One region of the Duganella sp. Root198D2 genome, then DNA from elsewhere that is predicted to be linked to it. Evidence: riboswitches for the same ligand, from Rfam matches in the RefSeq annotation. Region 1 holds a riboswitch; the other holds the start of a gene.
The links. A riboswitch is a leader RNA that binds a small molecule or an ion and turns the genes downstream of it on or off. The one in region 1 is predicted to bind glycine.
Positions count from the first base shown of each region.

Region 2: another riboswitch for glycine. It lies ahead of gcvT (glycine cleavage system aminomethyltransferase GcvT); the one in region 1 lies ahead of ASE26_RS08930 (hypothetical protein).

Region 1 covers NZ_LMIC01000006.1:161,623-177,711, reverse strand. Annotated here, with positions in the region: rRNA gene rrf (5S ribosomal RNA) at 1-33, shown strand, start outside; gene ASE26_RS08940 (SEL1-like repeat protein) at 241-1,323, shown strand; gene ASE26_RS08935 (C39 family peptidase) at 1,366-1,947, opposite strand; gene ASE26_RS08930 (hypothetical protein) at 1,961-2,605, opposite strand; glycine riboswitch at 2,759-2,853, opposite strand; gene ASE26_RS30535 (ABC transporter substrate-binding protein) at 3,024-4,247, shown strand; gene ASE26_RS30530 (carbohydrate ABC transporter permease) at 4,263-5,081, shown strand; gene ASE26_RS08915 (carbohydrate ABC transporter permease) at 5,078-5,923, shown strand; gene ASE26_RS08910 (ABC transporter ATP-binding protein) at 5,928-7,022, shown strand; gene ASE26_RS08905 (LacI family DNA-binding transcriptional regulator) at 7,039-8,070, shown strand; gene ASE26_RS08900 (GH1 family beta-glucosidase) at 8,153-9,520, shown strand; gene ASE26_RS08895 (glycoside hydrolase family 3 protein) at 9,532-12,012, shown strand; partial or broken gene ASE26_RS29770 (sugar MFS transporter) at 12,013-13,277, shown strand; gene ASE26_RS08885 (tryptophan halogenase family protein) at 13,235-14,758, opposite strand; gene ASE26_RS08880 (cupin-like domain-containing protein) at 14,772-15,785, opposite strand; gene ASE26_RS08875 (SapC family protein) at 15,769-16,089, opposite strand, start outside.
Region 2 covers NZ_LMIC01000044.1:46,588-62,676, reverse strand. Annotated here, with positions in the region: gene ASE26_RS22190 (hypothetical protein) at 1-174, shown strand, start outside; gene ASE26_RS22185 (hypothetical protein) at 171-500, opposite strand; gene gcvP (aminomethyl-transferring glycine dehydrogenase) at 569-3,448, opposite strand; gene gcvH (glycine cleavage system protein GcvH) at 3,514-3,894, opposite strand; gene gcvT (glycine cleavage system aminomethyltransferase GcvT) at 3,942-5,060, opposite strand; glycine riboswitch at 5,110-5,214, opposite strand; glycine riboswitch at 5,242-5,327, opposite strand; gene ASE26_RS22165 (ATP-dependent Clp protease proteolytic subunit) at 5,427-5,987, shown strand; gene ASE26_RS30880 (hypothetical protein) at 6,041-6,208, opposite strand; gene ASE26_RS22155 (DUF1631 family protein) at 6,434-9,232, shown strand; gene ASE26_RS22150 (low molecular weight protein-tyrosine-phosphatase) at 9,229-9,699, opposite strand; gene smc (chromosome segregation protein SMC) at 9,779-13,309, shown strand; gene ASE26_RS22140 (cell division protein ZipA C-terminal FtsZ-binding domain-containing protein) at 13,324-14,448, shown strand; gene ligA (NAD-dependent DNA ligase LigA) at 14,457-16,089, shown strand, end outside.

The sequences.
Region 1 (16,089 bases):
TGCAACCAGTGTGAAAGTAGGTTATCGTCAGGCTCTTATTAGAAAAGCCCGCTAGGCATGTGCCAGCGGGCTTTTTGCTTTTGCAGCGCCAGTTGCTTGTTGTTAAAAAGCATCAAAGTTTTCATTTATATTATGTTGCTTAATGGAGAGTTTATATAATTTATATTTTCCACCTAGCAAGTAACTAATATGGCGTCGAAGTTTCGGTACGTAGCACTCCTGGCTTGCCTGCATCTCCCCGTGCAATTCGCACATGCACAGGCTTTTTCCCGCACCCCTAACGAAGAGTACGCAAAAGGCAATTACGCGCGCGCTTTCCGTGGTTTCTTTGAGCAGGCATCCCGCAGCAATGACCCCAATGTGCAGTTCAACCTGGGCATGATGTATGAGCGCGGCCAAGGCACAGACCAGAACGACGTTGAAGCCGTGAAGTGGTACTCGCGCGCTGTCGACCAGGGCAATGTCCCCTCGATGCGCCAGCTTGCCGGCCTGATGGCCGCGGGCCGCGGTATCAAGCAGGATGGTGCCGGCGCCCTGGCCCTGCTGCGCAAGGCTATCGAGCAGAACGACGTGGCAGCGATCGAGCAGGTGGCGGGCATGTACTTCGAAGGCCGGGGCGTTCCTGCCGACCAGGCGCAGGCCAAGCAGTGGTACCAGAAAGCTGCTGCAGCCGGCAGCAAGACTGCGCAGGAAGCACTGACCCTGATTGCGGCCATGGAGCGCCAGGCTGCCGGCCCGCTCGCGCCGATCCGCAAGCGCGCGGTCGCTGGTGACGCCAACGCGCAGTATGACCTCGCTGTGGCCTACCATACCGGCAACACGGTGCCGAAAGATCCTGCGCAAGCGCTGGAGTGGTACTTGAAAGCGGCTGAACAAGGGCACGCAATGGCGCAGTTTTACGCTGGCCTGCTGTACTCCACCGGCGATGGCGTAGCGCAGGACCTGGCACAGGCGCGCGCATGGTTCACAAAATCGGCGGCCCAGGACAACAAAGATGCCGCGACCAACCTCGCTGTGATGCTCGACTTGGGCAAGGGCGGCCCGGTTGATATGCCGCAGGCTGCAATCGTGTACCAGCAGGCAGCCAAGCTGGGTAGCGCACAGGCGCAGGTACGGCTGGCAGGCATGTACTGGATGGGCCAGGGCGTGAAGAAGGATTACACCCAGGCCGCAGTCTACTATCGGCAGGCGGCGGAGCAGGGCGAAGTCACTGCCATCCGCAAGTTGGTCTACCTGCTTGAAAACGGCGTGGGGACGGCCCGTAATGTAGACGAGTCGAAAAAGTGGGCGGCCAAGCTGGAGCAGCTGGGCGGTAGCAACTAAAGCGAAAAAGCCCGCCGGGTCGGTCCCGGCGGGTTTTTTCAATCAAGGGCTGACGTTCATGCGCTGCGTATGCGTCCAATTATGGTCGGATGCGCTGACAGCAGAAGCAAAGGTGCGGTAAGTCTGCCCCTCGCCTGGCCACGGATTCATGATGTAGATGTAGTTGGTTCCGTTGTAAGTTTCATAGCCGCGTCCCACCATGATATGGCCGCCGCCGCTGCTCCAGCCGTAGCGGATCACGAAGGGGCGGTTGCCATTGATCTCATTCACCACCGAATTCCACGACAGGTAGTTGTTGATCGCCGTATTCGAAACGCCCCAATTTCCCAGGATGTTCTGCACGCTGCCCGAAGTGCCGTACATATTGTTCGGGCGATTGGCGTAGCTGTTCCAGTTGAAGGTGCTGTTGCCGCAGGCGTAATTGATGCCGTAGGCCCAGTTCACGATCTGGCATTGGCTCGGCGTCCGGTTGTAAAAATTCAGCACCGCTTTGCTGGAGGCTGACCAGCACCACTGGCTGTGCTCCTGGATGGTCAACGGAACGTTCAGCGTGCGCCATTGAGCAAAGGCGGAGGGCAGGGCAAGCACCAGCGCAGCGCCGGCCGCGATTTTTGCGATTTTCATGTTCGGCTCCTCCTTAGCGGAATGCTTCGATGTTGGCTTTGACTGCGGCGCGCAACGGCTCCAGCAAATCGGCGCCTTCGACCAGCTGGCTGCCGTTCTTCTGCAGCAGCAGCGATTCGCGGGCTGAATGCAGCGGGGCGAACCTGGCGCGGTCAACTTCCAGCAGGTCGGCACGTGCCTGGTAGATGCGGATGAAGCGCAGGTTGGAGCGCGCGCCGTTGCCGTGGACGGCCATGGCGGCATCCACGTCTTTCGCCAGCACTGAAGCGCCATATGCGACGGTTTCATAGCGGCCGTTCACTTGCTGCACAGTCGCCAGCCCGATCGGCTTTCCGTGCAAGGAAATGACGAAGCGCCATTCGCCTGTCGGTTTGGCCAGGGAGGCCAGGTCGCCGCGTGCCAGCAGTTCTTTCGGATCCACAGTGTAGACCTCAAAGCCATGGCCGACCGTGGCTTGCTTCAAGTCGCCCACGTCCGTGATATCGAGCGGGAAATCGACCGGTGCACTACCGGGACGGATCGCCTGCTGGTGCTCGGCGAATTGTGCGAGTCCGCGTTTGGCGGCCTGCAATGCCGCGCCGTTGTCTGCTTTTGCCAGGAACGGGGCGGCTATCATCGCTGCGCAGGCAATGCGCAGCCAGAGTCGATGCATATGCATGTGACTACTCCTCTGAAGGTTGGTCAGATATCTTTGAGGTGCGAGGTGACTGCCCCCTCTGTGCTGGACCTGAGAGTTTCACAGGCGTTGGCGGCCTGCTTGCTCCTTCGGTGCGCCAGCGCTGCTTTGCCGGCGGCTCTTCAGAGTTTTGAAAACACGCGACCGGTCCTTGGGCCTGAGAGATTCCGGGGGCGGCTTGCTCCTTCGGCGTTGTCCATGGGTGGGACAAACTCTCCCGATCGCGCGACCGGCGTGCGCCGGCAGCAAAAACAGGATAGCCCAGGGATTTATACGATTTCAATCGTTTTCCGGTACACGTTGCGTTTTCGCCATGAGGGCCTTTCCTGTTATTCTGTTGACACCCGCCCGTGAAATTGGTAACGTTTCCAAAAATAAGCAGCACACTACAGGAGACGGGATGTTTAAGCAGTTATTTGCTTGTGCAATGGCGCTCGGCGCCGCATCCGCGCAGGCTGCCGGGCCGAGCGCGGAAGTGATCCACTGGTGGACGTCAGGCGGCGAATCCGCTGCCGTCAAGCAGCTCGCGAACGCCTACCGTGCCGCCGGCGGCACCTGGATCGATACTGCGATTGCCGGCGGCGAACAGGCCCGTGCAGTCACGCTTAACCGCATGGTTGGCGGCAAGGCGCCGGCCGCCGCGCAGTTCAATATCTCCAAACAGTTCCTCGATATCGTGGACCAGGACATGCTGGTGCAGCTGGACGACGTGGCGCGCCAGGAGCACTGGGAATCCACGCTGCCGGAACCGATCGTGAACACCATCCGCATCGATGGCCATTATTACGCGATGCCGATGAACGTCCACATGCAGACGTGGATCTGGTATTCCAAGGCCGCGTTCAAGAAGGCTGGCATTCTAAAGGAACCTGCAACCGTCGATGAACTGTATGCGGCACTGGATAAGCTGAAGGCCGCCGGACTGGTGCCGTTGGCGCACGGCGGGCAGGCATGGCAGGAACACATCCTGTTTGCGTCGCTGCTGGCGAATATGGGCGGGCGCCAGCTCTACCTGCAGGTGATGCGCGACCGCGACCAGCGCGCGATCAACTCGGAAGCGGTACGCAAGGTGCTGCTGGCCTACAAGCGGCTGCAGTCCTACGTCGATCCAGCCTCGCCGGGCCGCAACTGGAATGATGCGACTGCGATGCTGGTCAGCGGCAAAGCCGGCGTGCAAATCATGGGCGATTGGGCCAAGGGTGAATTCAGCAATGCGAAAATGGCACCCGGCGTCGATTACGGCTGCATTCCTGGCCTCGGCGTGAATTCGCCTTACCTGATTCAGGGCGATGCGTTTGTCTTCCCGCGCTCGGAAAGCGCGGAGGTACAGCAGGCACAAAAGCTGATGGCGAAAGTGCTGCTGGCGCCCGCAACCCAGGTGAACTTCAACAAGCTGAAAGGCTCGGTGCCGCCGCGCGCCGATGCCGATACCAGCCAGCTCGACGTCTGTGCGCGGGCTGGCGCCGCCATCATGCGCGACCGTAATCGCCAGGCCGGCGCGCCCGAAATTTATCTGACGCCTGACCAGAACGGTGCGGTGCAGGATGCGTTGACCGCTTACTGGAACACGTCGATGCCGGTGGACAAAGCGCAGAAGGCGCTGGCCGCAGCATTGAGGAACTAAGCAGTGCGCCGAGCCATGTCCTATGCGGCGCTGTTGCCGATGTTGCTGACGGTTTGCGTGGGCTATCTGGGCTCGTTCGCCTGGACGTTCTATGTATCGCTCACCAGTTCGCGCAGCATCGCGACCAGTAAGCTGGTCGGTATGGCGCAGTACGAGCGCTTGTTCGACAACGAGCGCTGGCTCTTGTCGCTGCAAAACCTGGCGCTGTTTGGACTGCTGTTCGTGCTGGCCTGCATGGTGATCGGTTTCCTGCTGGCCGCCGCGATCGACCGACAGGTGGCAGGTGAGGGCGCATTGCGTACCGTGTTCCTGTATCCGTATGCGATGTCGTTTGTCGCGACCGGGCTTGTATGGCAGTGGATATTGACGCCGGGAGGTATTCCCGGTGTCGAGATCGACTGGCTGGTAGACCAGGATATGGTTCTCTACACGGTCGTGCTGGCATCAGTGTGGCAGGCCTCGGGCTTTGTGATGGCGCTGATGCTGGCTGGCCTGCGCGGCGTCGATCCTGAGATCTGGAAAGCGGCGCGGCTGGATGGCATACCAGTTTGGCGCGTCTACGTTTCCATTGTGCTGCCAATGTTGGCGCCGACACTGGCGACGGTGTTCATCCTGCTGGCGACCATGGTGGTGAAGCTGTACGATGCCGTCGTGTCAATGACCCAGGGCGGGCCCGGCACAGCCAGCGAAGTGCCGGCGAAATTCATCATGGACCACCTGTTCCTGCGCGCGAATATCGGCCTGGCCTCGGCCGGCGCCGTGGTGTTGCTGCTGACGGTACTCGCTTTGCTGGCGCCGTGGGCCTATGCCCGCAGCCGGAAAGGCGCGGCATGAAGGCGGCGCGCATCGGGCTATATGCCTTCCTGGCCAGTGCGGCGCTGTTCTTCCTGCTGCCGCTATACGTGATGCTGGCTACTTCATTGAAGTCGATGGATGAAATCCGGCTGGGGAATATCTTTGCATTGCCGTTGGCCCCTACACTGGATGCTTGGCGTGCTGCCTGGAGCGAGGCCTGCACCGGCGCTGCCTGCGAGGGCGTGCAGGGCGGGTTCTGGAACTCGGTACGCATCGCTGTGCCAAGCACGGTTGTGCCGATCGCGCTCGGTGCGCTGAATGGCTACGCTTTGTCTTTCTGGCGGCCGCGCGGCGCCAGCCTGCTGTTCGGCATCTTGCTGCTGGGTGCCTTTGTGCCGGTGCAGGTGATGATCTACCCGCTGGTGCGCATGATGGCCGGCCTGGGCGTGTTTGGTTCGCTGCCGGCAATCGTAATCGTGCACCTGGTGTTCGGCATGCCGGTATTGACGCTGCTTTTCCGCAATTACTATGCGGCGCTGCCGCAGGAGCTGTTCCATGCCGCGCGCATCGACGGCGGCGGCTTCTGGCGCATTTTCTGGCATGTGATGCTGCCCCTGTCGGCGCCGATGCTGGTGGTGGCGGCGATCATGCAGCTCACAGGCGTGTGGAACGATTACATCCTCGGCCTGGTGTTTGCGGGCCGCGACAACCTGCCGATGACGGTGCAGTTGAACAATGTGATCAACACGACGACGGGAACCCGTCTTTACAACGTCAATATGGCCGCCACGATCCTGACGGCGCTGGTGCCATTGACGATCTATTTCTTGTCGGGCCGCTGGTTCGTGCGCGGCATCGCTGCCGGCGCAGTGAAAGGTTGAACGGATGTCGAACGTAAGTCTTAAAAAGCTGGACATTACCTTGGGCGGGAACGCCATCATCCGGGACCTCGACCTGGAGGTGGAGGAGGGCGAATTCCTGGTCCTGCTGGGGCCTTCCGGTTGCGGCAAGTCGACGCTGTTGCATAGTATCGCGGGGCTGACGGAAACCAGCGGCGGCACGATCGAGATCGGCGGCAAGGACATGTCGCGTACGGACCCGAGCGAGCGCGAGATCGGCATGGTGTTCCAGTCATATGCCCTGTACCCCACCATGACGGTCGAGAAGAATATGTCGTTTGGCCTGCGCATTGCGGGCGTGGCGAAGGCGGAGATCAAACGCCGCGTGGACCGCGTGGCCGCGATGCTGCATTTGGGCGAACTGCTTGGCCGCAAGCCGGCGGCCCTGTCGGGCGGGCAGCGGCAAAGGGTGGCGATTGGCCGTGCCTTGGTCCGCGAGGCCAGCGTCTACCTGTTCGATGAACCGCTTTCCAACCTCGACGCCAAGCTGCGCACGGATTTGCGGCGCGAACTCAAGCTGCTGCACCAGCAACTGGGCGCCACCATGATTTATGTGACGCACGACCAGGTGGAGGCGATGACGCTCGCCAGCCGCATTGTCGTGATGCGTGCGGGGCAGGTCCAGCAGGTCGGCACGCCGGGCGAAGTATACGAACGGCCCGCGAACCTGTTCGTCGCCGGTTTTCTTGGTGCGCCGGCCATGAATTTCATTGACGGCGAAGTCGGCGCAGGCGGCATGTTCTCTGGCGGTGGCCTGCGGCTGGCGCTGGGCGGGATGGCTGCTGCGATGGCCGGGCGCAAGGCCGTTTTGGGCGTGCGTCCGGAACACATTTCGCTGGCGCCGGGCGGTTCGCTGCAAGGCAGGGTGACCCTGGTGGAGCCGATGGGCGCCCACCGCGTGGTGTGGCTGGATTGCAGCGGCAAGCAGCTGTCGTGCATCCTGCAGGGTGGCCGCGCAGTTGCGCCGGATGATGCGGTCGCATTCGAGATTGATGCACAACGCGCGTCGCTGTTCGATCCGGACAGCGGCAAGCGCTTTGATTTGGCGGGCGCTTCAAGTATGCTCGCGATGACGTTATAAGAAGAAAAGGATTCCAGTGGCCACTATCAAAGACGTAGCCCGCTTGGCGGGCGTAGGTTTGGGCACCGCCTCCCGTGTCGTCAGCGGCAAAGGCTCGGTGTCGCCAGCCACGCTTGAAAAGGTAAAGAAGGCAATCGACGAACTGGGATTTCGCCCGTCGCATGCGGCGCGCACGCTGTTGACCGGCACCAGCCAGATGATCGGTGTTTATATTCCAGTCCTGAGCGGCACCTTCTACACGCCCATCCTGCAGATCATTGACACGGAGCTGCGCACTGCCGGCCTGCATATGGTGGTGGCCTTTGGGGTGGGCCTGGGCGATGAACGCAAGCAGGCCAAGGACGGCATACAGTTCCTGATGGAACGCGGCTGCGACGGCCTGATCGTGATGACCAGCGCTTTGCTGGACGAAGACGTCGCGGCCATGGGTGCGCAGCAGGGCAGGATCGTGGTGCTGAACCACAACCTGGCCAGCATTCCGGACCAGTGCTTCACTTTGGACCATAAGCTTGGCGGCCGGCTGGCCGCGCGCGCATTACTGGACCACAAGCATCGCGATATCGCCGTGGTGGCAGGCCCGTCGCGCCTCGCCGACAACGTGGCGCGCGTCGAGGGCTTCATGGCGGAGTTGCAGGACGGCGGCATCGATACCAGCCGCATGTGGGTTGCCGAGAGCGACTTCTCGCCGGCCGGTGGCTGGGCCGCGGCCAAGGAACTGGTGGAATCGGGGCATCGCTGCACGGCCCTGTTCTGCGCCAACGACGAAATGGCGGTCGGCGCGCTGTCCTACTTCCAGGAGGCGGGTATCCGCGTGCCAAATGACTTGTCCGTCATCGCTTACGACGATACGCCGAGTGCGGAGTTTTCCGCGCCGCGCCTGACCACCGTCCATATGCCTTGGCGTGAAATGACGATGAATGGCTTGAGCGCTTTGCTGAACCGCTGTTACGACTTGCGGCGCACGGTGACGCGCAGCTTCCCTGTGACGGTCACGCTGCGCGCTTCCCTGGCCAAGGCGGCCAGTGTCAAGCGCAAGGCTGTCGCATGAACTGAACCTGCAAAAGGGGGCGCTTGCGCCCTTTTTTTCGAGTGAATGTGGAAACCTTTCCAAATCCTGTACACTACTGAATATGACTACTCCAGACCAGATTGAACCAGGCGCCCCGGCGCGCAGCGACTTCGCGCGCGACTTCCTGTGGGGCTGCGCCACCTCGTCCTATCAGATCGAGGGGGCCGGACGCGAAGATGGGCGGGCGGAATCGATCTGGGACCGCTTTGCCGCCACGCCCGGCAAGGTGCGCGACGGTTCGAGCGGCCTGGTGGCCTGCGACCATTACCACCGCTGGCCGGAAGATATGGATATCGCGCGCGACATGGGCCTGAACGCCTACCGTTTTTCGATTGCATGGCCGCGCATCGTCTCCGAATTCGGCGCGGCACCCAACCAGAAGGGCCTGGATTTCTATTCGCGCCTGGTGGACGGCATGCTGGAGCGCGGCATCCAGCCCTGGGCTACCTTGTACCACTGGGATTTGCCGCAGTACCTGCAGGACCGCGGCGGCTGGGCCGAGCGCGACACGGTGCAGCGCTACCTCGAATTTGTCGACGCGGTATCGCGCCGCCTGGGCGACCGGGTGCGGCATTGGATCACGCACAACGAGCCCTGGTGCACCGCCATCCTGGGTAATTTCGAAGGGCTGCATGCGCCGGGGCTGACCGATTTCAGCACCGCCCTGCAGGTCTGCCACCATGTGCTGCTCTCGCACGGCAAGGCAGTTCCGCTGATCCGCGAGAACGTGCCAGGCGCGCGGGTCGGCATTTCCCTCAGCCTGCATCCGCTACGCGCAGCCAGCACTGGAGAGGCCGATCGGGCGGCCTGCGAGCGCCACGACGGCCTGCGCTACCGCTGGTTCCTCGATCCGCTGCACGGACGCGGCTATCCAGCGGCGACGCTGCAAGAGGTGGGCGCAGCGGCGCCGGTGGTGCACGAGGGAGACATGGAGACGATCGCGGCGACGACCGATTTCATGGGCGTGAACTATTATTTCCCCGAGACGGTAGCAGACGCGCCCGGCCACGAGCCGCTGGATGCACGCGTGCTGCCGCCGCCAGCCGGCGCGCAGATCACCGCCATGGGCTGGGAAGTGGCGCCGGAAGGCATGAGCGAGCTGCTTGGCCGCATTCATGCCGATTACGCGCCGAAGGAGTTATACATCACCGAGAACGGCTCCTGCTACGACGATGAAGTGCTGGCCGATGGCAGCGTGGCCGACGTTGGCCGTCGACGCTACCTGGCGCGCCACCTGGGCGCAATGAAGGACGCGATTGCGGCCGGCGTACCGGTAAAGGGCTATTTCGCCTGGAGCCTGGTCGACAACTTTGAGTGGGCGGAAGGCTACCTGCGCCGTTTTGGTCTGGTCCACATCGATTACACAACACAAGAACGAAGGCTGAAGGACAGCGCCAAGTGGTATCGCGCCTTCCTGCAACAGCCGTAAAAGGAGACAGGATGAAACAGGTTTCACTGCTGGCCGCTGCGATGGCCATGGCGCTCGCGGCGGGCGCTGCACCGCTGGCCGACTGGCCGCACGTAAGCAGCGCAATCAAGGCCGACGCGGCGCTAGAGAAGCGCGTTGCCGATATCGTCGGCAAGATGACGCTGGAACAGAAAATCGGGCAAATGACCCAGCCCGAGATCAAGACCGTCGCGCCCGACGACGTTCGGCGCTACTACATTGGCTCGGTGCTGAATGGCGGCGGCAGCTGGCCGAATGGGAACAAGCGCGCCAACGCGGCGGAGTGGCTGGCCCTGGCGCAGAAATACCACGATGCGTCGATGGCGACCGATATGGCGGTCAAGGTGCCCGTGGTATGGGGCATCGACGCCATTCACGGCAACAGCAACGTCTTTGGCGCCACGCTGTTCCCGCACAATATCGGCCTCGGCGCGGCGCATAACCCCAAGCTCGCCTATGAGATTGGTGCTGCGACCGGCAAGGCGGTACGGGCCACTGGCATCGCCTGGGTTTTTGGTCCGACTATCGCTGTGGTGCGCGACGATCGCTGGGGACGTACTTACGAAAGCTTCTCCGAAGATGGCAAGCTGGTGGCACAGTATGCGGGCGAATACGTGAAAGGCCTGCAGGGCCGCTTCAAGACCGATGCCAACGTGCTGGCAAGCGCCAAGCATTTCGTCGGCGACGGCGGCACCGACCAGGGCAAGGATCGCGGCAACAACAAGTCCTCGCCGGCGGACTTGCTCAACCTCCACGGCGCAGGCTATATGCCGGCGCTGGCGGAAGGTGCGCAGACGGTCATGGCGTCGTTCAATAGCTGGAATGGCGTAAAAGTGCATGGCAGCCGCGAGTTGCTGACCGATGTGCTGAAGACCAAGATGGGCTTCGACGGCTTCGTGGTCAGCGACTGGAATGGCATTGCCGAAGTGCCGGGATGCCGCAACGATAGCTGCCCGCAGGCGATCAATGCGGGGCTCGACATGATCATGGTTCCGGATGACTGGAAGGCTTTCATCGCCAACACCATTGCCCAGGTGAAAGCGGGGGAGATCCCGATGTCCCGTATCGACGATGCGGTGACCCGCATCCTGCGCGTCAAGCTGCGCGCGGGACTGTTCGACAAAAAACCTTCGCAGAACATTTATGCCGGCAAGGATGCTGCCTTGCAGGATCGCGAACTGGCGCGCCGCGCCGTGCGTGAATCGCTGGTGCTGTTGAAAAACGAAGGGCCGGCGCTGCCGCTGGCACGCGGCAGGAAAATCCTGGTGGTGGGCAAGAGCGCAGACGACATCCCCAACCAGACCGGCGGCTGGTCGCTGACCTGGCAGGGTACTGACAATACCAATGCCGACTTCCCGAATGCGGACAGCATCCTCACAGGTATTCGCGCTGCTGCGGGACAGGGCAATGTGGAATTCAGCGTTGACGCGAAAGGCGTTGACCTGTCGCGCTTCGATGCCGTGATTGCGGTCATTGGCGAGCGCCCCTATGCGGAAGGCGACGGCGATATAGGTCCCTCGGGCACGCTGCGGCACAGCAGCCGGTATCCGGAAGACCTTGCCGTCCTGGAAGCAGTGGCGGGCCAAGGCAAGCCGGTAATCACCGTGTTCGTTGCGGGCCGTCCCCTGTTCGTGAACGACTTGCTCAACCTGTCCGACACATTCATCGCGGCGTGGCTGCCTGGCACCGAAGGCAAGGGCGTATCCGACCTGCTGGTTGCGGGCCCGCGCAACTACGCCTTCGGCGGCAAATTGTCCTTCTCCTGGCCCCAATCGGCTTGCCAGACGCCTTTGAACTTTGGCGACGCAGGCTATACACCGCTGTTCGCCTTGAACTATGGCTTGCGCAAAGGGCAGCGGTCGAAGCTGGGAACACTTGATACTTCCTACGCTCCGGGCGGCTGTGGTTCGAGCAATACCGTGACGGTGCACGGACAGGCAGACCGCGCCAGCTTCCCGTTGTCGATCCGCAGCGGCAGCCAGCAACTGGCATTGGGCGCCGATTTGAATGCGTCTTTCCGCCTGCCGGGCATCACGGTGCAGACGGCGCAGGTGAACACGCAGCAGGACGCCAAGCAGGTTACATGGTCGGCGGGAGCTCCGGCCGGAGCGGCGCTGGTCGCGCAGGGCGCCAAACCGATCGTGCTGCCGCCTGCCGCCGTACGCGACGGGGTCTTGCAATTCGATGCTGTCGTGGCCGCCCCGCCGCAGGGTAAAGTCATGCTGACAATGCAAGATACCGCATTGGATGCGACCAGGCTGTTCGCCCGCATTGCAGGCAAGGGCAAGCGGAGCATCAAACTTCCCCTGGCCTGCTTCACTGCGCGCGGCTTGCAGCTGGAGCGCCTGGACAAGCCGTTTGCCATCAGCGCCGGCGCCCCGTTTGCCGTAGCCATCGCCAACATCGAAATCGCCGGCGGTGCAGCTGGCGCCGCCGATGCGGTACGTTGCGAAGAACTGACCAAGGAGAACTAAATGGCGAGCATTGCCCCTGACTCATCTAACGTCGCGCAGCAGCATGCGGCTGGCGGCACGCAGGACAACGCCAACACGAGCGCGCTGGTGATCGTTACCATCCTGTTCTTCATGTGGGGCTTGATCACGTCCCTGAACGATGTCCTGATCCCGCACTTGAAGGCGATCTACACGCTGACCTATGTGCAGGCAATGCTGGTGCAGTTCTGCTTCTTCGGCGCGTACTTCATCGTTTCGCTGCCGGCGGGAGCGCTGATTCGCCGCATCGGCTACCAGAAGGGCGCGGTGACCGGCTTGCTGATTGCCGCCGGCGGCTGCGCGCTGTTCTATCCCGCCTCGTTCGGTGGCTACGGCCTGTTCCTGTTTGCTTTCTTTGTGCTGGCATCGGGCATCACCATCCTGCAGGTGGCCGCCAATCCCTACGTGACCGTGCTTGGCGCGGCGCGTACGGCATCGAGCCGCCTGACGCTGACCCAGGCCTTCAATTCGCTCGGCACCACCATTGGTCCTTCCGTCGGCGGCCTGCTGATCCTGTCGGCGGTTGGCGCGGCTGCTGGCGCCGCGGCGAATGCAGCGACCGTGCGTGGTCCTTACCTGGGGTTGGCCGCTGCGCTGGCGCTGCTGGCTGTGTTGTTTCTCGCCGCCAGGCTGCCGCAGATTGCCGATAGCGGCGATGCGTCGCTACCGGGCGAAGGACATGGTTCCGCGTGGGCGCATCGCCACCTGGTACTGGGAGCAATCGGCATCTTCCTGTATGTGGGCGCGGAAGTCAGTATCGGCAGCTTCCTGATCAATTTCCTCGGCGAGCCGCATATTGCCGGCCTGTCGCACGCCGACGCCGCGCATTACGTCAGCATCTATTGGGGCGGTGCGATGGTGGGACGTTTCATCGGCTTCGTCGTGATGCGCGTTGTCAGCCCTGGCAAGACGCTGGCATTTAATTCCTTGCTGGCGATCGCGCTGGTGCTGGGCGCCGTATTCGGCAAGGGAAGCGTTGCGATGTGGGCGGTCCTGGCAGTTGGCCTGTGCAATTCGATCATGTTCCCGACCATTTTCAGTATGGCGCTGAATGGACTGGGCAAGTACACGGGGCAGGGCTCGGGCATCCTGTGCATGGCCATTGTCGGCGGCGCACTGGTGCCGTTCGCGCAGGGCGCGCTGGCCGATTCGATCGGTGTGCAGGCGTCCTTCATGCTGCCGGCCGCCTGCTATGCCTTCATTTTTACTTCGGCGCCAAGTACTCTTCCATGTACGCCGCGCAGTAGTTCTCCAAGTACTGCTGGTGCGGCGGCAGCTGCACCACAGTACGTGCCACATTGCTGCGGATGCTGTCGAGGAAGCAGGACAGCTCAGCGTCGCCCATCAAATCCGCGGACGGGTGGTGCTGCATCGGCGTGATGCCCTGTCCCAGCATCACTTGGACCCAGGAGTTTTCGGCAAACAGTTCATTTGACAGGCGGAACACGCGGCCTGTTTCGCGGAACATGTCGATGCGATGGCGCAGCGACGCCGGCACCTCCATGGCGGCGCAATGGCGCCAGAACGCCGCGTCGCGCCGGTTCGTGACCTTGTAGTGCAGGATGATGAAATCGCGGATATGCTCGATCTCGCTCCATGCCTGCGTGTTGTATTCGTCGATCTCCGACTGGAAGATGCCATTTGAAGGGAACATCTGCAGCAGGCGGATGATGCCGCGCTGGATAAGGTGGATGCTGGTCGATTCAATCGGTTCCAGGAAGCCGCTGGCCAGGCCGATCGCAATGCAGTTCTTGTTCCAGACTTTGCGGCGCTGTCCGGGCTTGAAGCGGATCACGCGCGGCTGCACCAGCTGCTCACCGGTGATATTCGACATCAGCCTGGCGCGTGCGGTTTCGTCGTCGACGAACTTGCTGGAGAAAACAATGCCATTGCCGACGCGGTGCTGCAGCGGGATGCGCCACTGCCAGCCCCATTCGTGGGCGATGGCCCGCGTGTAAGGCACGGCTGGCCCGCTGGAGGAAGTCTGGACTGCGATCGCGCTGTCGTTGTGCAGCCACTGCGACCAGTCTTCAAACTCAGCGCCCAGGGTTTCGCCGGCCAGCAAGGCGCGGAAACCGGTGCAATCGATGAACAGGTCGCCCTCGAGCATGGCGCCGGAATCGAGCTGCAGGGCCGTGATGCAGCCGCTGGCGGCATCGGTGTGGACCTTGGCGATCCTGCCTTCGATGCGCCGTGCGCCGTAGCCTTCCGAATATCTGCGCAGGTATCGTGCATAAGCGCTGGCGTCGAGATGATAGGCGTAGTTGATGCCTTCGCATGGCAGGTGGCCAAAACGGTTCATTTGCGCGGCTTTCAGCTCCAGGCAGTAGTCGCCGTAGTCGCCGGCCAGCTTGCGTTCGCGGCCCTTATGCCAGAAATGATTGAATCCGGCGGTCCAGTGATCGGTACCCGTCATGCCGAAGGAATGGATATAGTCTTCGTTGACGTTGCGCCAGTTCTCGAAGCTGATGCCCAGCTTGAAGGTGGCCTTGGTGGCAGCCATGAATTCCTGTTCATCGATCTCCAGCAGCCGGTGGAAATTCAGCAGGCTCGGGATGGTCGCCTCGCCGACACCAACGGTGCCGATTTCGTCCGACTCCACCAGCTTGATGTCCAGCACTTTGCCAAGGCTGCGCGAAATCGCTGCGGCAACCATCCAGCCGGCGGTCCCGCCACCTGCAATGACAACGCGCCGCACTGGGCGGCGCCGGGATTGTTCATCTCTCACTTCGGGTCTCCGCTTATCGGTTGATTTTCTTGAGCAACTGGGCGCGCAGCATGCGAGCTGCGTTGTCGTCGATCGGGCCGAGCATACCCCGGGCGCCCTCTGGAACGTGGGCTGCCGTTCGTTCATCGGCCTCGAATACGTAATGACGGAAGATCTCCTGCCATGCGCTGCGCTGTTCTGGCGGCAAGTCGCGGATCGAGAGCAGCGACAGCATGAGCGCATTGACGGGCGTGTCCATGTAAGGCGGCGACTGGCGCCACCAGTAATTGACCAGCACATTGAAGCACTCCAGCGCTTCGACATGGTGCCACCACATGCTGGGGATGAAGATGGCATCACCTGGCTCCAGTTCGGCGCATTGCGCATGGCGCATTGCTTCGCTGAAGCGGGGGAAGCGTTCGAGGTCCGGCTGGTGCAAGTCGACCAGGCTGATTGGCTGGCCGGCCGGCGTGAAGTCCAGTGGGCCGACGTACAGGTTCGCCAATTGGCCTGGCGGGAACAGCGTGAACCTGCGTCTGCCGGCAGTCACGCAGGCCAGGTTGTCGGGCAGGTCGTAGTGGGCCGGGATGCGGGTCCGGTTGCCGATCCAGATGCTTGCGAGCGCGTCGCGCGCGTCCAGGCCAAGGGGATTTTCCTCAAGGTAGCCCGGCAGGGCCGTTTCTATAGTCGTGGAGCCGACGTAGATGGTGGGAGGATGCGGATTGTCGCGCTGGCCGGCGAGTTGCATCAGGACGTGGTCCAGGCGCGTGTGCAACGAGGCGAAATTGAAGCCGCTCAGGTCCTCGTTGTAGAAGATGCGCCCGCCGATGTCCGGGGCGGCAAGCATGGCGGTCACGGTGGCGTCGCGGCAGAAACGGCGCAGGTATGCGTCGGCGCTGGCAGCGCCGTGGCGGCCTGCCTGCACCGCCGGCCAGCCTGCCATCAGCCCGCGCAGCACCAGCGGTTCGGTGGAAGCCAGTACCTCATCGTCAAGGTCGGATGGGGAGATGCCGCGCAGCTCCCTGATCGGCTTAGCACTGGCCGGCATGGAGGCGGTTCTTGCGGTCGATCAGCGCGCGGAAATTGGACATGGAGGCGATGACCATGTAGGCGGAAAGCAGGTAGCCGGCACGGTTCAACCGTTCCAGCGCGCTGCCAGGCAGCGCGGCAAGGCGTTCTTCGTTGATGGTGTAGAAGCCTGCCAGGCGGTTCTGCGACCCGTCATCGAGTTCCATGTCAAATACGAATGGTTCCAGCAGCTGGTGTTCCAGTAACCCCGCCAGGAAGCCTCGCGCCTGTTGCAGTCCCTGGTGGATGGCCAGCAGGGTGGAATTGACGCGTTCCAGGTATTC
Region 2 (16,089 bases), on a different contig from region 1:
AACCACGGCGGGGTGCATGCAATCGGCATCACGCCCGGTGGCGCTCTGGCCTGGCTGCGGTTTAATTCCGATGGCGCCCAGGTTGGAGCGGAAGAAATTACCCAGGCCGCAGTCTGGGATGACGAAGCGCAGGATGTGCAGCGCGCTGCGCGGGTGGCGCGCAGCGTAGCTTAAGGCTTGTCGCGCACCAGGAGTGCGTCGGCGATGCTGGCGATCCAGCAAGCGAGCAGGATCCAGCCTGCAATGGAGGCGCCGGGTACGATGCTGGCTTTGGTCAGGCGCTGGGTAATGGCGATGGGGTCGGGCGCCAGGACGCCGCTCAGGGCTTCATCCATCAGCACCGAGGTGGCTTTCCACAGGCCGTACATCAGCCAGGAGAACGCCGCCAGCGCCGGCAGCATGAAGACCAGGCCGCGGACAGTGCGTTTCTGCACGAGCAGTTGGCCAAGGCCGGGGAAGCCAAGTCCTGAAAACAGGGCTGCTTTATTAGATTGCTTCATTCAGATTCCATTAAAAAAACGCCGGCACCTCACGGTACCGGCGTTTGGCGTTTCAGGCAAGCGTTCGCTTATGCGTAGTCGCTGACCGGGATGCAGGCGCAGAACAGGTTACGGTCGCCGTACACGTTGTCGGCGCGGCCGACTGGCGGCCAGTACTTCTGCTTGCGCAGCGATGGTACCGGGTAGGCTGCCACTTCGCGGCTGTACTTGCGGTCCCACTTGTCGGACAGCAGCACTTCCGCCGTGTGCGGGGCAAACTTCAGCGGGTTGTCCAGCTTGTCGAACTCGCCCGATTCCACTTTGGCGATTTCGGCGCGGATGGCGACCATGGCGTCGATGAAGCGGTCCAGTTCAACCTTGGACTCGGATTCGGTCGGCTCGATCATCAGCGTGCCTGGAACAGGGAAGCTCATGGTCGGCGCGTGGAAGCCGAAGTCCATCAGGCGCTTGGCCACGTCTTCGTTGCTGATGCCGGTGGCGTCAGTCAGCGGACGCAGGTCCAGGATGCACTCGTGCGCTACCAGGCCGTCGTGGCCCGAGTACAGGACCGGGAAGTGCGGCGCCAGGCGGCGTGCAACGTAGTTGGCGTTCAGGATCGCGGTTTCTGTTGCGGCGGTCAGGCCTTCACCGCCCATCATGGCGATGTACATCCAGGAGATAGGCAGGATCGATGCGGAGCCGAACGGTGCGGCCGAAATCGAGCCGATGCCGTCTTCGCTGCGCACGTAGCCGTTGGAGCGCTGGTTAGGCAGGAACTTGGCCAGGTGTGCGCCAACGCCGATCGGGCCGACGCCTGGGCCGCCACCGCCGTGCGGGATGCAGAAGGTCTTGTGCAGGTTCAGGTGCGATACGTCGCCGCCGAACGCGCCTGGGCCGGCTACGCCAACCAGTGCGTTCATGTTGGCGCCGTCAACATACACCTGGCCGCCGTGCGAGTGGATGATTTCGCACAGTTCGGTGATGCCGTCTTCGAACACGCCGTGGGTGGAAGGATAGGTCACCATCACGCATGCCAGGTTCTTGGAATGCTGTTCCGCCTTGGCTTTCAGGTCGGCCAGGTCGACGTTGCCCTTGTCGTCGCAGGCAGTAACGACAACCTGCATGCCCACCATGGCGGCCGATGCAGGGTTGGTGCCGTGTGCCGAGGATGGGATCAGGCAGATGTTGCGGTGGCCTTCGCCACGGGACTCGTGGTACTTCTTGATCACCAGCAGGCCGGCGTATTCGCCTTGCGAGCCGGCGTTAGGCTGCAGCGAGACAGCGGCGTAGCCGGTCACGGCGCACAGCATTTCTTCCAGCTGGGCGATCATTTCTCGGTAGCCGACGGTCTGGTCGTTTGGCGCGAATGGGTGGATGGTCGAGAACTCCGGCCAGGTCACCGGGATCATTTCGCTGGTGGCGTTCAGCTTCATGGTGCAGGAACCCAGCGGGATCATAGTGCGGTCCAGCGCCAGGTCCTTGTCGGCCAGGGAGCGCAGGTAGCGCAGCATTTCGGTTTCGCTGTGGTAGCGGTTGAAGGTCGGGTGCTCCAGGTACGCGGAGGTACGCACCAGCGCTTCAGGGAAGCTGGTGCCGACCGCTGCCTCCACTGCGTCGAAGTCAGGGGCAGCCTTGCCGCCGCTGAACACGTTCCACAGTGCGGCCAGGGTGTCGCGGTCGCAGGTTTCGTCGAGCGATACGCCGACGTGCTTGGCGTCGATCTTGCGCAGGTTGATGCCGGCGGCAACAGCGGCGGCGTGCAGCGCGTCGGCCTTGTCGGTGGCGACGGTCAGGGTGTCGAAGAAGGATTCGTTGACCGAGTAGCCCAGGGACTTCAGGTTGGCAGCCAGGATGCCGGCGTAGCGGTGGGTGCGTTCGGCGATCTGCTTCAGGCCATTAGGGCCGTGGTAGACGGCGTACATGGAAGCCATCACGGCCAGCAGCACCTGTGCGGTACAGATGTTGGAGGTCGCTTTTTCGCGGCGGATGTGCTGTTCGCGGGTCTGCAGGGCCAGGCGGTAAGCCTTATTGCCGTTCTGGTCCACGGTCACGCCCACCAGGCGGCCCGGCATGGAGCGCTTGTACTCGTCGCGGGTCGCCATGTAGCCGGCGTGCGGGCCGCCAAAGCCCAGCGGTACGCCGAAGCGCTGCGAGTTGCCGACTACCACGTCGGCGCCCCATTCGCCCGGAGGGGTCAGCATGGTCAGGGCCAGCAGGTCGGCGGCAACGATCACCATGGCGCCGGAAGCTTTAACGGTTTCAACGGCGGCGCGGTAGTCGCGCACAACGCCGTTCACGCCCGGGTACTGCAGCAGCACGCCGAAGGCGTCGGTGACGCCGGCCAGTTCGGACGGGTCGAAGGTCTTGACGGTGATGCCCAGCGGCTCGGCGCGGGTCTGCACCACTTCCAGGGTCTGCGGCAGCACGTCGTTGGCGACGTAGAAGGTGTTCGACTTGGACTTGCCGACGCGCTGGATCAGGGTCATGGCTTCGGCAGCGGCGGTGCCTTCGTCCAGCATGGACGAGTTGGCGATGGCCATGCCGGTCAGGTCGATCAGCACCTGCTGGAAGTTCAGGATCGCTTCCAGGCGGCCCTGGGAGATCTCTGGCTGGTACGGGGTGTAGGCGGTATACCAGGCCGGATTTTCGAAGATGTTACGCAATACCACGCCCGGGGTGTGGGCGTTGTAGTAGCCCTGGCCGATCAGGGATTTCAGCACCTTGTTCTTGGAGGCGATGCCTCTCAGCTTGGCCAGCGCTTCGTTTTCCGGCAGCGGCTGGATGAATTGGCCAAGGGGCAGGGCGCTCTTGTTGCGGATGCCTGGCGGGACGATGGCGTCGATCAGGGCGGCGCGGCTTGCGTAGCCGAGCACGTCCAGCATCTGCTGCTGTTCTGCGGCTTCCGGGCCGATGTGGCGGGCGATGAAAGCATCGCGGGCTTCAAGTTGGGTCAGGCTGGTGCGGGTCATGGTGGGAAATCTCTTGGCCAGAATGTGAAAAGGGCCCGCACACAGCGGGCCCGATAATGCAGTAATTAGTGCGCTACGTTGCCGTAAGCAGTTGCGTCCAGCAGGCCGTTGATGGCGCCGGCATCGCTAGGCTTGATCTTGAACAGCCAGTTCGCGTAAGCGTCGGCGTTGATCGATTCAGGTGCGCCGACCACGGCGTCGTTTACGGCAACCACTTCGCCCGAAACCGGGGCGTAGATGTCGGAAGCGGCTTTCACCGATTCCACCACGGCAGCGTCGTCGCCGGCGGTGAAGGATGCGCCTACTTTTGGCAGCTCGACGAACACGATGTCGCCCAGGGCATCTTGCGCGAATTCGGTGATGCCGACGGTCACGGTGCCGTCTGCTTCAGCGCGTACCCACTCGTGGGACTCGGTGTACTTCAGGTCTGCTGGAATGTTGCTCATATTGGCTCCAAGGCTAAGGTTATTGTTTGGTTCTGCAGAATTCTGGCTCAAGCAACCAGGATTTTACCGTTACGGACGAAAGGCAGCTTCACGACGGTGGCGGCCAGCTTCTTGTCGCGGATTTCCACGTGCACGGTGTCGCCCACGGTCACGCCCATCGGCACGCGCGCCAGCGCGATTGCCTGCTGCATGGTCGGGGAGAAGGTGCCGGAAGTGATTTCGCCAGCTTCGCCGTTGGCGGCGATGACTTTCTGGTGGGCGCGCAGCACGCCGCCTTTTTCGCGCAGGATCAGGCCGACGAACTGGGCGTTCTGGCCCTTGGCTTGCAGGGCTGCCTTGCCGATGAAGTCGCGCTCGGAGACCAGGTCGATGGTCCATGCCAGGCCGGCGTCCAGCGGGTTCACGGTTTCGTCCATGTCCTGGCCGTACAGGTTCATGCCGGCTTCCAGGCGCAGGGTGTCGCGCGCGCCCAGGCCTGCCGGCTTGACGCCGGCGGCATTCAGGGCGTGCCACAGGTTTTCAGCCTGTTCTGCCGCCACGCCGATTTCAAAACCGTCTTCACCGGTGTAGCCGGTGCGGGCCACCATGGCTTCGCCGAAGGCGGTGCCTGGCACCAGGGCCACGTTGAACGGCTTCATTTCTGCGGTAGCCGCTTTGGCTTGCGGAATAACTTCCCATACCTTGGCGCGGGCGTTCGGGCCCTGCACGGCGATCAGGGCCATGGCGTTGGCGCCGTCGCGGCGTTGGGTGATGGCCAGGCCGGCGCCGGTGGCTGCGTTCTGCTTCTCCATCCAGGCGATGTCTTTTTCCGCGGTGCCGGCGTTGACCACCAGGCGGAACCATTCTTCGTTGATGAAGTAGATGATCAGGTCGTCGATGACGGTGCCTTCCGGGGTCAGCATGCAGGAGTAGAGGGCTTTGCCCGATACCTGCAGCTTGTCGACGTTGTTGGCGACCAGGCCGCGCAGGAAGGAACGTACGTTGGCACCCTTGATGTCAACCACGCACATGTGGGCCACGTCGAACATGCCGACGTCGCTGCGCACGGCGTGGTGCTCTTCGATCTGGGAGCCGTAGTTGACCGGCATGTCCCAGCCGCCGAAGTCGACCATGCGGGCGCCAAGGGCACGATGAGCGTTGTTGAGTGGGGTTGCTTTGAGCGTCATTGATACCTCAGGGCAGAGAATAGGGGTTAATAAACGTAAACATGAATACGCCTACCCCTCTGTCCTTGGTACCTGAGAGATAACGGGAAGGTATTCCCGCACGCCCCTTCGGTGGGCCCCGCGCCATGGCGGGCCGCTCTCCAGAGTTTTAGCCCCACCCGCCAGCTTGCTGGCGGGGTTGGCCCCCTGACCGGTCCTTTTGCCTGAGAGTTTCTGGGTAATGCCCCTTCGGCGCCAGCGTACGCTGGTCTCTCCCGATCAAGACTTGCGACTATATGACAGGAGGACAATAAAGTCAATCTTGACGCCCCTTTGGAACCGCCTGCGCTAGAATGGCCGGACATCCATTTACAGAGTGGAGCGACCATGAGCGAAGAAAAGCAAAAGCGCGATACGGAGGCCTGGTTCACCCTGTCCGGCGACGTGAACAGCGATATGGTGCACCGCATGTTCGACGCGGTGGCGGACATGACGGAGGACGGCATTGAAATCGCGCACATCCTGATCCAGTCCAACGGCGGCTACGTCAGCGACGGCCTGTGCCTGCACAATTACCTGCGCAACTTGCCCATCAAGATCATCACTTATAACGGCGGCGCGGTAGCTTCAATTGCCGTGATCCTGTTCCTGTCCGGCGAGGAGCGCTATGCCAGCGAAACAGCGCGTTTCATGGTGCATAAGTCCCACGCCAGCGCGCCGCATGGCGCCCGGCCGGATGCGCTGCGCATCATTGTCGAGGGCTTGCAGGCTGATGATGCGCGCACCGAGGCGATCCTGCGCAAGCACGTGCAGCTGACCGACGAACATTGGAATATCCACGCCTATTCCGACCTGCACCTGACCGCCCCGGAGGCTGCCAAAGTGGGCCTGGTAAACGCGGTCGCCGACTTCAAGCCGCCCAAAGGCAAGCGCGTGACGAATATCTGAAACGACAAGGGCCTGGAAGCATGCTTCCAGGCCCCTCGTGCGCCGCGGCTCATCTAGCGATTGCCGCTGCGGCTGGCCGGTGTTTTCTTGTCCGTCTTGCTTTGGCGGCCGGTATCGGACTGCTGGCTGCCCGATTGCGCGCCCGAACGCGAACCCTGGTCGGCACTTTGGCGGGTGCCTGGGCTCGAACTCTGTTTGCTGGTTTTTTTCCTGGATTTCATGACAGTTCCTTTCTGAAGGATCGGAACTTCATCTTGCTTTGTGTAATAGTAAAGGTGAATCGGAATGCAACGGCCAGGTTTGTAGGATTTATCCTGCACCATCGTGGTGCAAACTCAACAATTTCTCCACAGCACCCTAAATATTTCGAAATTCTCTTCGTTTACCTATTGCCACTTGGCAATAATCTGCGACAATGTGAATAACCACCAAAGCCAGGCCAGACCATGCTTCCAGAAAACCCAACATCTTCGGCGCCTAAAAAAGCGGTCACGCCGCGGCATGCCTTGCTGGAAAACCTGATTGGCCTGGTGAATAAACACATCAGCGAGCAGTTCGTCGCCTTGTCGACGACCTGGGCCGGCGAGCTGGTCGATGCCGACCATGCTGTCGACGTCAAGACCCTGCAGGCGCGCCTGCGCGCCGGCAATCGCCTGCGCACCGACCATTACGCCTTCCTCGGCATTTTCGCCAAGCAGCTCGAAAATGACCTGCGGCTGGAAATCGCCCAGCTGGCGCCTGGCCAGAAGGCGCCGGCCCGCAAGTTGACAGACGCGCTGTCGCTGGTATCCATGGAAGAGATGGATACCAAGGTCACCCTGAACAGTTTCAGCAAGGCGTTCGAGGTGAAGTACTCGGACGGCCTGGCTACGCTCAATGTGCGCCTTGCCTTCCTGCTGGACCGCGACATCCTGCGCATCAACCAGAATCCTTTCCGTCCCGAAGTCTTCCTCGGCGCCTTCCAGCAGGCGTGGATCGATTTCATCAAGGATGAGGAAGCGAATGAGCTGATCAAGCCATTCCTGCGCCCGGAACAATTCTTTGATTTCGGCAGCATGCTCGAAGAGCTGAGCAGCGCGCTCGAGCGCAAAGGCGTCGGTCCCGGCTCGGTCGAAAAACACAAGTCGCGCCGTGCCGATTCGCACGATGCATCGCAAGCTCCTTCGCGCAAGAAGAACCAGCAGGCTGCACTGGCGGAACAATTGCGCCAGTTCTTTTCGGGCACGGGCGAGGCGCCAGGCGGCGCCGCGGCCGGACCGAGTGGATTTGAACAATTGGGCGACCTTGACCTGTCGCTGCCGACCTTGAGCGTTGCGCCGGGCCTGTATGGCGCGCCGGCGCACACCGCGGATTCCGCCGCGGCCGCAGCACCGGCCATGGGGGCGGCGCCGATGGCTGCTCCTGGCCAGGCAATGCAGGCTCCGGGATTTGTTCCGGGCGCGATGCCCGGCATGGCAATGCCTGCTGGCGTTGGCATGATGCCTGCAGGCGCCGGCATGATGCCAGGTGTTCCTGGCGCTGCGCTGACGGGCGGCATGATGATTCCTGCCGGCGGCGTTGTACCCGGCGGCGGCCTGCCGATCATCTCAGCCCCCGGTGCCGGTGTTGCGGACATGGGAATGCAGGGTGGGGTAGTGGCTGCGGGCGTCCCGGGCGGGATGATGGGCGGCGTTGCGGTGCCGGGCGTGCCGGGCGGCGTGGCCGTGCCTGCGGGTGGCTGGGTGCAAGGACCGGCACAGGGTTTCCATGGCGGCGCCAATAACGAAGCAGCCCAGCGCGCATCGTTGATCAACGCCAAAGAGCCGCTGATGAATTTCCTGGCGCAGTTGCAGCGCGGTGTGCCGTCGGGCGCCGTGTTCACCAGTGCCGATAGCGGCGCGATGCCGGCGCCGGGCATGGGCCTGGCATCCGGTTTCGCGGCTGGCCCCATGCAGGCTGGCGGCGGTGCGATGCCGGCTCCAGGCCTGGCAGCGGCCGGCGGCTCGATGGGTAATGTATTCCTGCTGCCGCAGATCAAGGAGCAGGCGCCTGCGGGGAGCCTGACGCGCGCCGACGAAGGCACCATCGACCTGTTGTCGGCGGTGTTCGATACCGTCTTCCGCGATACCAGCATTTCGCCGGAAATCCGCAACCTGATCCGCTTCCTGCAGATTCCTGTGCTGAAGGCTGCGCTGGTCGACAAGAATTTCTTCTTCCAGGAAGCCCACCCTGCGCGCCGCATGATCGACCTGCTGTCGCGCATGGGCTGGGAGCAGCACAAGGATCCTGACGATCCGCTGTATAAAGCCATGCAGCGCAGCGTGGAAATGGTCAGCCAGGACCACGAAGAAGAGATGACGGTGTTCACCGAGGCGGTGAACGAGCTGGAAGCGTCCATCAAGGCGGAGGAGGCCGCAGCGGCCGCCGCCATGGCGGAGCCGATTGCACAGGCGCTCAAGCAGGAAAAAATGTCGGTGGCCGCGAAGTCGGCCAAGGATGCCGTGGCGCTGCGCATCGGTACCGGCGAAGTGGTGGCGATTGTCGAAGCCTTCCTCGAGAACAAGTGGGTGTCGGTGCTGACCATCGCCTATAGTGTCGAGGGTGAAAAGCCGGGCGCCGTCAACAACGCCACCCAGACCATGGATGACCTGATCTGGAGCGTGCGTCCGAAGATTACCCAGGACGAGCGCAAGAAGCTCATTTCCAAGCTGCCTACCTTGCTGTCCACGCTGAACAAGTGGCTGGATGTGGTCAAGTGGCAGGACGCCGACCGCTTGCAATTCTTCGCCGAACTGGCGGAATGCCATGCCTCCATCGTGCGCGCTCCGATCGAAATGTCGCCTGAGCGCCAGGTCGAACTCGCGATGGAAGTGGCGAAAAAGGATGCCGAGCGGCGCATGCAGCTGCAGGTTGTCGCCGAAGTGAAGTCGGAAGAGGCGCCGCCGCCGGATGACGATGCGGCGATCGAGGTGGATAGCCTGGCGCGCGGCATGTGGCTCGAATTCGACCAGCAGGACGGCAGCCAGCGAAAAGTCAAGCTGGCCTGGATCAGCCCACTGAAGACGCTTTATATCTTCTCCACCACGGGCCGCCAGGAGGCCTTCTCGATCACCGGCGAAGCCATGGCGGAGCAATTCCGCAAGGGTACCGTGCGCCTGATCCGCACCGAGGGTGTGGTGGCGGCCGCCCTGTCGATGGCCATGGGCGGGGTCGCAGCTGTCAACGACGACCACCACGACCTGCCGGCCAACGGCACTTCGTCTTAAGTCTTGCGCAGGGCGGCCAGCAGGCCGTCCGATGCGTCCTCGATGTAGTCCAGCACCAAATCGAAGCCGTTCGCGCCTTCGTAATACGGATCGGGCACCACGTCTGATCCGGAGTGCGAGGCAAACTCCATGAAAAGCCTGACCTTATGGCGATGTTGCGCAGGGCAGGCGCGCAGCAGCGCCTCCAGGTTGTCGTGATCCATCGCCAGCACGTAATCAAAGCGCTCGAAGTCTTCGGCCGCGACTTCGCGGGCGCGCTGGGGGCTCAGGTCGTAGCCGCGGGCTGCCGCATGCCGGGTTGAGCGCGGGTCAGGCGGGTTGCCAATATGGTATGCATGGGTGCCCGCGGAATCGATGTGCAGATCGAGTCCGGCGGCCTGGGCGCGGGCGCGGAATACACCCTCCGCGGTCGGGGAGCGACAAATGTTACCCATGCATACAAACAGGATGGCGGTTCTGGTCTTCATTTTGTTCTTGCTATACAGGGAAAATGGTATGATTAGCCACTTTTTTAACACGTCCCAGCGGGCGAAGTACAGATAAAACGTGCGTCTATCTTCCATTAAATTGTCGGGATTTAAGTCGTTCGTCGATCCCACCAATTTCCAGGTACCCGGACAGCTGGTCGGCGTGGTTGGTCCAAACGGTTGCGGCAAGTCCAATATTATCGACGCGGTGCGCTGGGTGCTGGGCGAATCGAAGGCCTCCGAGCTGCGCGGCGAGTCGATGCAGGACGTGATTTTCAACGGTTCCACCCATCGCAAGCCAGCCGGCCGCGCTTCCGTGGAACTGGTGTTCGACAACAACGAGGGCAAGGCGTCCGGCCAATGGGGCCAGTACGCCGAGATTGCGGTCAAGCGCACGCTGACGCGCGACGGTACCTCCACCTACTACATCAACGGCCAGCCGGTGCGCCGGCGCGATATCCAGGACATCTTCCTCGGCACCGGCCTCGGCCCGCGCGCTTACGCGATTATCGGCCAGGGCATGATCTCGCGCATCATCGAGTCGCGTCCGGAAGAACTGCGCGTCTTCCTGGAGGAGGCGGCAGGCGTATCGAAGTACAAGGAACGCCGCCGCGAAACGGAAAACCGCCTGCACGATACGCGTGAAAACCTGCTGCGGGTGGACGATATCCTGCGCGAGCTGAATAGCAACCTGGAAAAGCTGGAAGGCCAGGCGGCGGTGGCAACCAGGTTCCACCAGCTGCAATCCGACCAGGAAGAGAAACAGAAGCTGCTCTGGCTGCTGCGCAAGAACGAGGCGCAGGCCGAGCAGGCGAAGTACTTCCGCGACATGGAACAGGCGCAGAACGACCTGGAAGAGCAGACCGCGAAGCTGCGCAATGTGGAACTGACCCTGGAGCAGATGCGCCAGGCGCACTTCGCCGTCGGCGACCGCCTGCACCAGGCGCAGGGCCACCTGTACCAGACCAATGCCGAAATCGGCAGCCTGGAAGCGCAGATCAAGTTCGTCATCGAGTCGCGCAGCCGCCTGCAGCAGCAGCTTGCCACCCTGACCGCGCAGCGCGACCAGTGGGCGCAGCAGGCGGAGGAATATGGCGGCCAGGTCGCTGAAGCGGAAATCAACCTGGAAGAGCTGTCGGCGCGCGTGGAAGAGGCGCGCATGCTGGCGGAGCAGAAGGGCGAATTGCTGCCGGTGCTGGAGCAGGAGTGGCGCGAGGCGCAGACCCGGAGCACCGAGTCGCGTGCGCGCATCATGCAGGCGCAGCAGCAGCTGGAGCTGGAATCAGCGCACCAGCGCAATGCATCCAACATCCTGGCTGGCCTGGCAACGCGCAAGGAGCGCCTGCAGCAGGAGAAGGGCGGGCTGGCGATGCCCGATTCCTCGCACCTGTCCAACCTGAAGATGCAGCTGGAAGAAAAGCAGCAGTCGCTGGAAGAGCAGAACATGATGCTCGAGGAAGCGCTGGAGCAGCAGCCAAAGCTGGAAGAAGAGCGCCAGGCGGCGCAAGCTGGCGTGCAATCCGAGTCTGCCGCGACGCACCAGCTGGAAGCGCGCCTGAATGCGCTGCGCCAGCTGCAGGAGCGGGTGCAGACCGAGGGCAAGATCACGCCCTGGCTGCAAAAGCATGAGCTGAACGAGCTGCCGCGCCTGTGGCAGAAGCTGGATATCGAGGAGGGCTGGGAAACCGCGCTCGAAGCCGTGCTGCGCGAACGCACTTCGGCACTGCAGGTATCGAACATCGAGTGGGCCAAGCACTTCTTCAACGATGCCCCGCCCGCCAAACTGGCCTTGTTCGCGCCTGCCGCTGCGGGCGCCGCGCCTGCGCCTGCCGGCGACGCGGCCCTGCGCCCGTTCATCGACTTGCTGAAGCTGAACGACCCGGGCTTGCGCGCCGTGCTGCAGGACTGGCTGCACAACGTGTTCCTGGCCGACGACAATGCCGGCGCCTTCGCGGCGCGCGCGACGCTGCCGGCAGGCGGCTGTTTCGTCACCAGGCAGGGCCACCTCATCACCCAGTCGTCGGTGCGCTTCTACGCCGCCGACGACGAGCAGGCCGGCATGCTGGGCCGCCAGCACGAGATCGACAACATCACCAAGCAATTGCGCGCGCAATCGATGCTGGCGGAGGAGGCCCGCAGCCGCGCCGTGCGCGCCGACGCCGCGCTGGGCAACCACAGCCGCCTGTTGACCGAACTGCGTGCGAAGGTGCAAAGCCTGACCGCCAGCGTGCACACGCTGCAGCTCGAAGTGGTCAAACTGTCCGAAATCGAAGCGCGCTTCAACCAGCGCAGCAACCAGATCGAGAGCGACCTGGCCGAAATCTCGGCGCAGGAAGAAGAACAGATGCAGGTCAAGCTGGAGTCGGAAGAAAAGTTCGAACAGCTCGACATGGAACTGGGCAACCTGCAAGGCGAACACGAAGACGGCCAGACCGCCTTCATGGCGAAAGAGCAGCGCCTGGCCGACGCCCGCGAAGCCTTGCGCGAACTGGAACGCAAGGCGCAGGAAACCGAATTCGCCGAGAAGTCGGGCCGCAACCGCATCGACGAATTGCGCCGCAGCATTGCCACCGCCACCGCGCAGGTGGCGCAAGTGACGGAAAGCCTGCAAGCCGGCAAACTGGAGCTGGAAGGCCTGGAAGCGGGCACCGCCAACGAAGGCTTGCAGGACTTGCTGGACCGCCGCACGCAGCAGGAACGCGCGCTGGCCGACGCCCGCCATGAACTCGACCAGATCACGCAGCAGCTGCGCCAGTTCGAAGACGCGCGCATGCAGGGTGAGCGCAGCCTGCAACCGCAGCGCGACAAGATCACCGAGATGCAGTTGAAGGAGCAGGCTGCGCGCCTGAACCAGGAACAGTTCGCGCAGCAGCTGGCTGAGGTGCAGGCCGACGAAGCCGCATTGGCCGAAAAACTGCACCCGGACATGAAGGCATCCTACCTGCAGGGCGAAGTGACGCGCCTGACCAACGCCATTGCCGGCTTGGGCGCCGTCAACCTGGCCGCGCTGGACGAACTGGCCACCGCATCGGAACGCAAGAACTTCCTGGATGCGCAGAACCGCGACCTGAACGAAGCGATTGCGACCCTGGAAGATGCGATCACCAGGATCGACAAGGAGACGCGCGAGCTGCTGCAGGATACTTTCGATCGCGTCAACCAGAGTTTCTCCGAGCTGTTCCCGATCCTGTTCGGCGGCGGCCAGGCGAAACTGACCATGACCGGCGAGGAAATCCTCGACTCCGGCGTGCAGGTCATGGCGCAACCGCCAGGCAAGAAGAACGCCACCATCCACCTGCTGTCCGGCGGCGAAAAAGCGCTGACCGCAACGGCCCTGGTGTTCTCGATGTTCCGTTTGAATCCCGCGCCATTCTGCCTGCTCGACGAGGTGGATGCGCCGTTGGACGATGCCAATACCGAGCGCTTCTGCCGCATGGTCAAGCGCATGTCCGACCAGACCCAATTCCTCTTCATTTCGCACAATAAGATTGCGATGGAGATGGCCAATCAACTGATCGGTGTGACGATGCAGGAACAAGGTGTGTCGCGCATCGTGGCGGTGGACATGGAATCCGCCGCGTCATTTGCTACAGAGGCTCAAGCCGCATGATTACAGATTTCCAAATGAGTTTGATTGCCGCCGGCGGCGTGTTCGTCGTTGGCGTCATCAGCTACAACAAATGGCAGGAGTACAAGCTGAAAAAACGCGTCGAACGCGCCTTCGACGGCCTGCACGATGATGTCCTGATGCGTACCGATGACGGCGTGCGCGCCGAACCGCGCTTCCACCTCGACGATGTACCGATGCCGGATGCCGGCTCTGGCGCGTACGGCGTGCCGGAACATGTCGGTGGCCACGTAGGCAACGTCGCTGCGCCGAACATTGCGCCGGATAGCGACGAAGCGGGGCTGCCGACCCGCACCGCCGATGCCGGTGTGCCGGCCGAAGAACTGGCCACTTGCCTGGTCGACCCGCTGATCGATTGCCTGCTGCCGCTGGAACTGGAAGCGCCTGCGCGCGGCGAGAAACTGCTGCCGGCCCTGCAGAAGCTGCGCTTTGTCGGCAACAAGCCGATTCATTTCATCGGCCTGGCCGTGAGCGGCGACTGGGAGCCGGTGCGCCATGGCGTGGTCTACACCAAGCTGCAAGGCGGCGTGCAGCTGGCCAGCCGCAGCACCGCACTGAACGAACTGGAATACTCGGAGCTGGTGACCCGCCTGCGCAGCGTTTCCGACGAGATCGGCGCCGAACCGCAGATCCCCGACATGATCGAAGTCATGCAGGATGCCAAGAACCTGCACCGCTTCGTGGCCAACCACGACGCGCAGCTGGGCGTCAACCTGGCTTCCAACGGCGCCCCGTGGAATATCGCGACCCTGCTGGGCGCGCTGGAAAAACTGGGCTTCGACGTGCGTCCTGACGGCCGCTATGCAATGCCGGACGGCGAGGGCGGCTACCTGTTCTCGCTCTCGACCAACGTCACGCTGGCCGAGGAAACCACGTCGCGCCTGACGCTGTTGCTGGACGTACCTTGCGTCGCTCCGGCACGCGACGGCTTCGGTTCGATGATCGGCTGCGCCAAGAACCTGATGGTGCGCCTGGATGCGACCATCGTCGACGATGCCAACCAGCCGCTGGCCGACGAAACACTGGCCAGCATCGCCGGCCAGGTGCGCGAGTTCTACGACGATATGGCGGCATCGGATATTCCGGCCGGCTCCACCCGCGCGCTGCGCCTGTTCAGTTAAGCAGAAACATGAGCAACACCCAACACGCAACACCCGCCGAACGCGCAGCCTGGCTGGCCGCGGAGCTGAACCGCCACCTGCACGCCTACCACGTGCTGGACGCGCCTACCATTCCGGATGCCGAATACGACAAGCTGTTCGGCGAGCTGCAATCGATCGAAGCGGCGCACCCGGAACTGCAGGCGCCCGATTCGCCGACCCTGCGCGTTGGCGCGCCGCCGCTGGACGACTTTGCCTCCGTCACGCACGCCGTGCCGATGCTGTCGCTGAATAACGGTTTCAACGGCGAAGATATCGAGAACTTCGACCGCCGCGTGCGCGAAGGCCTCGATGCGGTCCAATTGGTCGAATACGCCACCGAAGCCAAGTTCGACGGCCTGGCCATCAACCTGCGCTATGAAGACGGAGTGTTCGTGCAAGCGGCTACGCGCGGCGATGGCTACACCGGCGAGGATGTCACCGCCAATATCCGCACCATCAAAGGGATCCCGCTGCGCCTGATTGGCGACGCGCCGCCTGTGCTCGAAGTGCGGGGTGAAGTGCTGATGTTCAAGGCCGATTTCGCCGCCCTGAACGCGCGCCAGCGAGAACTGGGCCAGAAGGAGTTCGTCAACCCGCGCAATGCCGCCGCCGGCGCATTGCGCCAGCTAGATTCGCGCATCACCGCGCAGCGCAAGCTGAGTTTCTATGCCTACGGTATTGGCGAGCTGTCCGGCGCCGAGCTGCCCGCCACGCACAGCGCGCTGCTGGACTGGTATGCCGAACTTGGCCTGCCGGTGTGCGCCGAGCGCGAGGTGGTGCGCGGCAAGGATGGCTTGCTGGGCTACTACGAGCGTATCGGCAAGGCCCGCCCGGCGCTGCCATACGAGATCGACGGCGTGGTGTACAAGACCAACCGCTTCGAAGACCAGCGTGCGCTGGGCTTCGTCTCGCGCGCGCCGCGTTTCGCGCTGGCGCATAAATTCCCGGCTGAAGAAGCGCTGACCACGGTGCAGGCAATTGAGGTGCAGGTTGGCCGTACCGGCGCGATTACGCCGGTGGCGCGCCTGGCGCCGGTGTTCGTCGGCGGTGTGACGGTCACCAATGCTACGCTGCATAACGAAGACGAAGTGCGCCGCAAGGATGTGCGCGTGGGCGATACCGTCATCGTGCGCCGCGCCGGCGACGTGATCCCGGAAGTGCTGTCCGTGGTGCTGGAAAAGCGCCCGGCGCCGGAACCGCTGATGTGGGCGCTGCCAAGCGAATGCCCGGTGTGCGGTTCGCACGTGGTGCGGGAAGCGGATGAAGCCGTGGCGCGCTGCTCCGGTGGCCTGTTCTGTTCCGCCCAGCGCAAGGAAGCGATCCGCCACTTCTGCGGCCGCCGCATGATGGATATTGAAGGACTGGGCGACCGCTACATCGACAACCTGGTGGAATGCAAGCTGGTTGCCGGCGTGGCGGACCTGTACCGCCTGACCTTGGACGACCTGCTGAAAATGAAGCGCCTGGCCGACGAGCGTGAGGGCACGACGCCGGAAACGGCGGCGCAGGGCAAGGTGCCGACCAAGTGGGCCGAAAACCTGCTGGACGCCATCGCGGCCGCCAAGAACCCGCCGCTGGAGCGCCTGCTGTTCGCGCTGGGCATTCGCCACGTCGGCGAGT